Regions from separate parts of the Herbaspirillum sp. NPDC101397 genome, predicted to be linked through region 1. Evidence: predicted binding sites of a transcription regulator. Region 1 holds the regulator's gene; the other holds the start of a gene.
What was found. The regulator sigma-54, encoded in region 1, starts transcription at its own class of promoters, with help from an activator protein. The targets are predictions, from matches to a motif close to TGGCANGNAANCTGCTTT.

Region 1 (4,415 bases):
GTTTTTTAGACCGGCCCAGCGCGGTGTCAGCGCATGCGCAATGTCGTAGAGGTCAAGCACGCGGCCCAGCGTGTGGTCGATCATTTCCTCGATGGATTGTGGGCGATGATAGAAACCGGGCAGGGGCGGGAAGATGATGCCGCCCATTTCGGTGACGCTGGTCATGTTGCGCAGGTGGGCGAGATTGAACGGCGTTTCGCGCACCATCAGCACCAGGCGGCGGCGTTCTTTCAGGACCACGTCGGCGGCGCGCGAGATGAGATTGTCGGACAGGCCGTTGGCGATGGCGGCGAGCGTCTTCATCGAACAGGGCGCAACGATCATGCCCGAGGACGTGAATGAACCGCTGGCGATCGAAGCGCCGACATCGCGCACCGGATGGACCACGTCGGCCAGCGCCTCGACGTCCTTGCGGCTCATGTCGAGTTCCTGATGCAGGTTCAGCACGCCGGCTTCGGATACCAGCAGATGGGTTTCCACACCGGCGTCGCGCAGCACGCCCAGCAGGCGCACGCCGTACGCCACGCCGGTCGCGCCGGTGATGGCGACGATCAGGCGGCGGCGCGGCGGTGCGGAATTTGTCGCGATGGACAGGGGATCAGCCCTTGAACAGGGTTTGCAGTTCGCCCGATTCGTACATTTCGCTCAGGATGTCGGAGCCGCCGATGAATTCGCCCTTGACGTACAACTGAGGGATGGTCGGCCAGTTCGAGTATTCCTTGATGCCCTGGCGCACGTCGGCGCTTTCCAGCACGTTGACGGTGACGATGTTTTCCGCGCCGCTGGCCTTGAGCAGTTGGATCGCCTTGCCCGAGAAGCCACACTGCGGGAATTGCGCGGTGCCCTTCATGAACAGCACGACAGGGTTTTGGGTAACGGTTTCCTTGATCCAGGATTGGACTTCGCTCATGACTACACCTTCAAAAAGTTCGCAATGCCGCCATTATATGAAAAAGCGGGCGTGCGCGTTGGGAGAGTGCCGTTGCACAGGGGAATGTCTTTCAGGCAACACGGCGCGGGTGGGCTGCTGTGACCAACATGTAAATGATTTGCAGGATTGCAAGAGATGCCTTGCGAGGCAGGTGGGGAAAAAGTGTAAAAGATTTTGAAAGATATTGAAAATACGCGATGAAGTTGTCGTTGCAGAAACAAGAAAGGGCGCTTGCGCGCCCTTTTTTTGGTGCCGGTCCAGTCCGCCGGCTAGTTGGCTATCACGAGGCAGCTGCGGGCAACGGTTCTTCCGGCAGGCGTTTTGCCATCGAGTGATGGTTTTGCACGCGGTCCTTGTGCTTGATCACCTGGCGATCCAGTTTGTCGATCAGCATGTCAATGGCGGCGTACAGGTCGTGTGCAATGCTCTCGGCATGCAGGTCTTTCCCCTTGATATGAACGTTTATTTCTGCCTTCTGGCGTTTTTCTTTTTCGGTCAGCTTGTCTACGCTGAGAATGACACTGATGTCGATCACATGGTCAAAGTGGCGCTTGATGCGCGTCAGCTTGTTTTGCACGTACTCGCGGATGGCGGGGGTCAAATCGAGATGATGGCCACTAATGGTCAGATTCATACAGCACTCCTATCGTGAGATTGCTGGAGGTTCTTACGCATTGTCCGGTTGCTTGCAGGCAGCACCAGAACAAAACACCCGAACTCAACAGAACACAGCAACGATGCTTTGCTACAGAAAAACTTACAGAGATTTGCGGAGATTCACCGGCGGAATTTTGAGCACTTCGCGGTATTTCGCGACGGTACGTCGCGCCACCACCATGCCCTGTTCCGCCAACATATCTGCAATCTTGCTATCAGAGAGTGGGTTCTTAGGGTCTTCTGCTCCTATCAGTTGTTTGATGAGAGCCCGTATCGCAGTGGAGGAAGCTTCACCTCCGGTTTCTGTTGCGACGTGGCTGCCGAAGAAGTATTTCAACTCAAACATGCCATGCGGGGTCAGCATGTACTTCTGAGTCGTTACACGAGAAATAGTGCTCTCGTGTAGACCCAGTGTATCAGCTATTTCGCGCAACACAAGGGGTCTCATGGCAACGGCGCCATGTGAAAAAAAGTTGCGTTGCCTCTCAACAATTGCCTGGGCGACACGCAAAATTGTGTCGAAGCGCTGACGCATATTTTTGATCAGCCACTTGGCTTCCTGCAGCTGCGAACCGAGCGAGCCGTCGCCCTTGGCTTGCTTGAGTGCGTTGGCGTACATGGCGTTGACGCGCAGCCGTGGCATCACGTCGTGGTTGAGCAAAACCTGCCAGCCGTCCTTGGACGCTTTGACAATCACGTCGGGCACCACGTAGTCGGATCGGCCCGATGCAAACATGGCGCCGGGATGTGGATGGCACTGGCGAATCACGGCTTGCGCCTCGCGCAGGTCTTCATCGTCGCAACCGAGCGCTTTCTTGATTTTATTGAAATCACGCTGGGCGAACAGCGCCAGGTAATCTTCAACGATGGTCAGCGCCAGCCGGCGTGTGACAAAGGCAACTTTCGGCAAGCGCCGGACCTGCAGCGCCAGGCATTCGGAGGCGCTACGCGCGCCGACGCCGGCCGGCTCGAAGCTCTGCAGCAGCTTCAGTGCAATGGTCAGTTCGTCAAGTTCGATTTCCAGTTCTTCGGGCAGGCGCGCGTGGATTTCTTCCAGCGATTCTTCGAGATAGCCATGGTCGTCAATCGCATCGACGATCAGTTCGATCAGCGCACGGTCGCGCAAGCTGCGCACGGTCAGGCGGGTCTGCTCCTGCAGGTGTTCGCGCAGCGTGACGTCGTGGGCTTCGAGTTGCGGACGCGAGTCTTCGTCGTCGGGTGTCTTGCCGGTGCGGGCGACGTCGTCGAAGCTCCAGTCGGCATCGCCGCTCGCATGCTCGTCGCCGCTTGCGCTGTCCTGCGGATCGCCGGCTTCGCCTTCCGCGGGTGCAGCGCTGGCGGCGCTGTTTTCGACCGGCTCCGCCTGCGCCGAAGACGGGCTGCTGAGGGCGCCGTCGGCAAGCAGCCGCACGGAATTGTCGAGCGCATCGTCGAGGCGTTCCAGCAGCGGATTGTCCGACAGGATCTGTTCCAGTTCCTGGTGCAGTTCCAGCGTCGACAGCTGCAGCAAACGGATCGACTGCTGCAACTGCGGCGTCAATGCCAGATGCTGAGAGGTGCGAAGCTGGAGGGATTGTTTCATTCAGTTTTCAGTTGGCAGCGTATTGCCTGCGGATTACATGCGGAAGTGTTCGCCCAGATACACGCGGCGGACGGACTCATCGGCGATGATGTCGTCAGGGCTGCCGCTGGCCAGCACGGTGCCCTGGTTGATGATGTAGGCGCGATCGCAAATGCCCAGGGTCTCGCGCACGTTGTGGTCTGTGATGAGCACGCCGATGCCGCGTTCCTTGAGGAAGCGCACGATGCGCTGGATCTCGATCACGGCGATCGGATCGATACCGGCGAATGGTTCGTCGAGCAGCACGAAGCGCGGATCGGTCGCCAGCGCACGGGCGATTTCGACACGCCGGCGTTCGCCGCCGGACAACGACAGTGCCGGGCTTTCGCGCAGCTTCTCGATCTGCAATTCGTGCAACAGGCTGTTGAGGCGGCCTTCGATTTCATCACGGCTGAGCGACTTGCCGTTTTCCTTGCGCAGTTCCAGTACGGCGCGGATGTTGTCTTCCACGTTGAGCTTGCGGAACACCGAGGCTTCCTGCGGCAGATAAGACAGGCCGAGCTGCGCGCGCTCGTGGATAGGCAGCCGAGAAATCGCCGAACCGTCGAGATCGATCTCGCCGCCGTCGGACGGCACCAGGCCGACGATCATGTAAAACGAGGTGGTCTTGCCGGCGCCGTTGGGGCCGAGCAGGCCGACCACTTCGCCGCTGGCGACTTCGAGCGAGACGTCGCGAACGACCTGCCGCGCGCCATAGCTCTTTTGCAATCCGCGTACTACGAGAGAACTGATCGCCATCTTATTGGCCCTTCGAAGAATCGACGCGCGGCTGGATGATCGCGGTGATGCGACCGCCGCCGGGTTTGCTTTCGCCGGTGTTGGTGTTGTTGACCGAATAGAACTCGGCACGGCTGTCGTAGGAGATGAACTCGCCGTTGACTTCATCGGTCACGCGCGGGCCGTCCATGCGCTGCATGTGGGCGCGCGTAAACAGTTTCGAGATTTCAGTCTTCTCGCTGTATTCGATGCGTTCGGCCTGGCCTTCGATCCACAGGTTGGGGCCGCCGTCGCGTTTCTGGCGGAAGCTGGCCAACTGGCCGGGCGCCGCATAGAGGATAGCCAGTTCATAGCCGGACGGATCGGTGGTCAGCACCACCTTGCCGGCCTTGATCAGCAGCGTGCCGCGCGTGAGCACGACGTTGCCGGTGAAGGTCTTCACCTGCTTGACGTCGTCGTACACCATTTGCTCGGCTTCGATGCGGGTCG
Region 2 (4,415 bases), on a different contig from region 1:
ATCAGCCAGCGCGCTGGCAGAGGTCAGCGCAAGTGCGCTGCCGGCGGCAAAATAAGTAACGAATTGCACGGACTTGCCGACGGCCGGCAGGCAACGAATGCGACGTGACATGGGTAATCTCCTCCTGGCGGAAAGCCGAATCAAAAATAGTGTCCACTGTGCGAAGGCAGTTGACGCAATGGATGTTAACAACCGCCTTGCTTACGGTAGATAGGCGTCTTCCTCAATTTCCTGTAGGAAAAGGCGAGTTGCGCAGTAGGGAATACGGCATGGCGATGCGACCGCGTCACGTTTTTCTGGTTTGATTTTTGCTTGCATGATGCTGACGGTGCAGCAGGCAGAACGCGAAAAGAATGCATCACAAGATGATGGAAAGTGTGCGGCATTTCCAAATGGGTTACTATTCGCCCGCTGCATCCGGGGATATTCGGGCGGGCATGCAGCGTGGAGGTGTGGCAACATGAAGCCGGTGCAATCCGGTATGGGATGTGCCACAGCCACCCAGACCCGTAACGCGTTCAGAATCGATTTACGATGTCCAGGCGAACATTGGAACCTCACATGCGCAATCTACGCATTGTCGTCGTCAACACCATCATCGACCATGCCGATGATGAGACCGACACCGACCTGCAGGAGCAGGCCGAGCGTGGCAAAGCCTTGCGCATCGGCTTGCTGGAGGCCGGCTACAACATCATCGCCTCGCTGCCGGCCGACCTGTACCTGCCCGAGCGCATCGCCCAGCTTCAGCCCGACATGATCATCATCGACGCCGAGTCTGATGCGCGCGACGTGCTCGAGCACATCGTCATCGCCACGCGCGACGAGCGCCGCCCCATCGTCATGTTCACCGAAGACGACAACACCAGCACCATGGAAGCCGCCATGGAAGCCGGCGTCACTGCCTACATCGTGGCCGGATTGCAAGCTGAACGCATCAAGCCGGTGCTCGACGTGGCGCTGGCGCGCTTCCGCCAGGAGCAGAAGCTGCTGACCGAATTGTCCGACACCAAGCACAAGCTGGCCGAACGCAAAGTGATCGAGCGCGCAAAGGGCCTGCTGATGTCCCGCCACAAGCTGTCGGAGGACGAAGCCTATCAAAAGCTGCGCAGCATGGCCATGAACAAGAACCTCAAGCTCTCGGAAATCGCCCAGCGCCTGCTGGACGTCGAAGACTTGCTCGGCTGACACTTTTCCCGCATGCGGCGGCGTGCATGCACCGCCAAATTGGTGCGCAGCACAAAGGCGGTGCGCCTCCACGCTTGCAAACTCCCCTCGCTTTCCTTTCAAACCTGTTACGCCGGATTGTCGCTTTGCCCATGAGCGGCGCGGCTTTTAAGTGTTTTATAAGCTGCTTGGCACGCTCTTTGCTGAATCGTCTGCATTAGCGCAAGGTTTGCGCAATGAACGATCCGGCCAATGGCGGTCGGATCCATCCAAGACAAAGGCGTCTTTCGACATGACTCAGTGCATGCCGAAGGGACGCCTTTTTTTTTGCCGCCGAACAAATGGGGAATGCGATGGAATTCAAAGAGCAAGCGAGCAAGGCCGTGGAAGCTGTGAACGAAGTGGATTTCAAGCGTCGTCAATTGATTCAGACTGCAGGACTTGCAACGGGAGCGAGCATGTTGGGACTAGCCACGGGAGGAGCCTGGGCGGCCGGCTCCGATAAACCGGAGAAGGAAGAAGTGAAGATCGGTTTCATTCCGCTGACCGATTGCGCTTCCGTCGTGATGGCCTCGGTGCTCGGTCTCGACAAGAAATACGGCATCAAGATCGTGCTCAGCAAGGAAGCCTCCTGGGCCGGCGTGCGCGACAAGCTGACCAACGGCGAGCTGGACGCGGCGCACGTGCTCTACGGCCTCATCTATGGCGTGCAGATGGGCATCGGCGGGCAAAAGAAAGACATGGCCGTGCTCATGAACCTGAACAACAATGGCCAGGCCATCACGCTGTCGAAGAAGATCGCCGACAAAGGGGGCGTCGACGGTCCGTCGCTGGCCAAGCTGATGCAAACCGACAAGCGCGAATACACCTTTGCGCAGACTTTCCCGACCGGCACCCACGCGATGTGGCTGTACTACTGGCTGGCCGCCAACGGCATCAATCCGATGAAGGACGCCAAGGTCATTACCGTACCGCCGCCGCAGATGGTGGCCAACATGCGAGTCGGCAACATGGATGGTTTCTGCGTTGGCGAGCCCTGGGGCCACCGCGCGATCGTCGACGGTGTCGGCATCACCGCCACCACCACGCAGGACATCTGGAAAGACCATCCGGAAAAAGTCCTCGGCACCACGCTCGACTTCGCCAAGAAATATCCGAACACCTGCCGCGCCATGATGGCGGCGATCCTCGAGGCCGGAAAATGGATCGACGCCTCGCTGGCCAACAAGAACAAGATGGCCGAAGTGATCGCCGACAAGTCCTACGTCAACACCAGCAAGGACGTCATCGATCAACGCATCATGGGGCGCTACCAGAACGGTCTCGGCAAGACCTGGGACGACCCGAACTACATGAAGTTCTACAACGACGGCGCGGTCAACTTCCCGTACCTGTCGGACGGCATGTGGTTCATGACGCAGCATCGCCGCTGGGGCCTGCTCAAGGACGATCCGGATTACCTGGCCGTGGCCAAGTCGGTCAACCAGATTGATTTGTACAAGGACGCCGCGACCATGACCAAGACCAGCATTCCGAAGGACGTGATGCGTACATCGAAGCTGATGGACGGCACCGTATGGGACGGCAAGAATCCGAAAGCCTACGCCGCTTCGTTCAAGGTCAAGGCCTGAGCGTTTGCGTCGTCAGGCCGATGCAGGCCGACGGATTGCAAGACATCTTGCAGCAGCATCAAGTGATCAAGTGAAGGAATCGATATGAGCGCAGTCATGGAAACGATGATGAACGACAAGCCCGCACCGGCCTCGCCGACAACCACCGCTGCGGCGGCAGCTTCCGTTGCTGCTCCCGCTCCGGCGGTGAAGAAAGTGAAAGCCGCGAAGAGAAACCTGCCGTTTGCAGGCTGGTTCATGAAGGTGTTGCCGCCGTTGACCGGCCTCGCTTTCCTGGTGCTGGTGTGGCAGATCGTCGCCGCCAAGACCGGTAATTTCCCGACGCCGCTGGTGACCTTGCAGGAGGCCATCAAGCTGTTCTCCGATCCGTTCTACCGCACCGGTCCGAACGACCAGGGCATCGGCTGGAACGTACTGGCGTCGCTGCAGCGCGTGGCGATCGGCTTCGGCCTGGCGGCAGTGGTGGGCATTCCGCTGGGCTTCCTGATCGGTCGCGTGCGTTTTTTGTCAGGCATGTTCGGTCCCATCATCAGCTTGCTGAAACCGGTGTCGCCGCTGGCCTGGTTGCCGATCGGCCTGCTCGTGTTCAAGTCGGCCAATCCGGCGGCGATCTGGTCGATCTTCATCTGCTCGATCTGGCCGATGATCATCAACACCGCCGTCGGCGTGCAGCGTGTGCCGCAGGATTACATGAACGTGGCGCGCGTGTTGAATCTGTCGGAATGGAAGATTCTCACCAAGATCCTGTTCCCGTCGGTGCTGCCGTACATGCTGACCGGCGTGCGTCTTGCCATCGGCACCGCCTGGCTGGTGATCGTCGCGGCGGAAATGCTGACCGGCGGCGTCGGCATCGGCTTCTGGGTCTGGGATGAATGGAACAACCTGAACGTGCCGCACATCATCATCGCGATCGTGGTGATCGGCGTGGTGGGCCTGATCCTCGAGCAGCTGCTGGTGGCGCTGGCCAAGGCTTTCACGTATGAAGAAGTCAGCAGTTGAGCAGGTACGGTTTCAATGCAACGCAATGCAATGACTAACGCTTAACAAAGCAACAGGGGATTCTGATGGACATGCATAACAAGTTTATCGACATCAATGGCGTCGAGATGGTGTTCCACACCAAGAAGGGCAGCTTCCATGCGCTGCGCGACATCAACCTGACCGTGCAGAAGGGCGAGTTCATCACGTTGATCGGCCACTCCGGCTGCGGCAAGTCGACGCTGCTGAACCTGATCGCCGGCCTGCTCAAGCCGAGCGACGGCCTCCTTCTGTGCGCCAACCGCGAAATCGCCGGACCGTCGCCGGAGCGCTCGGTGGTGTTCCAGAACCACTCGCTGCTGCCGTGGCTGACCTGCTACGAGAATATTTTTCTGGGCGTCGAGCGCGTCTTCGGCGCCACCGAAAATCGTACCCAGCTGCGCGACCGCACACGCGCCGCGCTGGCGCTGGTGGGATTGACGGCGGCCGAGACCAAGCGTCCCAATGAAATCTCCGGCGGCATGAAGCAGCGTGTCGGCATCGCCCGCGCGCTGGCGATGGAACCCAAGGTCCTGCTGATGGACGAGCCGTTCGGCGCACTCGATGCACTGACCCGCGCGCACCTGCAGGATGAGCTGC

Region 2: the regulator sigma-54 is predicted to act here: its motif matches at 1,357-1,374, upstream of ACIROW_RS07790 (CmpA/NrtA family ABC transporter substrate-binding protein).

What each region holds. Positions count from the first base shown of each region.
Region 1 is NZ_JBIWNS010000004.1:84,805-89,219, reverse strand. It holds gene ACIROW_RS10885 (UbiX family flavin prenyltransferase) at 1-588, opposite strand, end outside; gene grxD (Grx4 family monothiol glutaredoxin) at 599-910, opposite strand; gene hpf (ribosome hibernation-promoting factor, HPF/YfiA family) at 1,212-1,565, opposite strand; gene ACIROW_RS10870 (RNA polymerase factor sigma-54) at 1,689-3,170, opposite strand; gene lptB (LPS export ABC transporter ATP-binding protein) at 3,204-3,947, opposite strand; gene lptA (lipopolysaccharide transport periplasmic protein LptA) at 3,949-4,415, opposite strand, start outside.
Region 2 is NZ_JBIWNS010000002.1:667,332-671,746, reverse strand. It holds gene ACIROW_RS07800 (autotransporter outer membrane beta-barrel domain-containing protein) at 1-111, opposite strand, end outside; gene ACIROW_RS07795 (ANTAR domain-containing response regulator) at 562-1,188, shown strand; gene ACIROW_RS07790 (CmpA/NrtA family ABC transporter substrate-binding protein) at 1,626-2,798, shown strand; gene ntrB (nitrate ABC transporter permease) at 2,883-3,797, shown strand; gene ACIROW_RS07780 (ABC transporter ATP-binding protein) at 3,863-4,415, shown strand, end outside.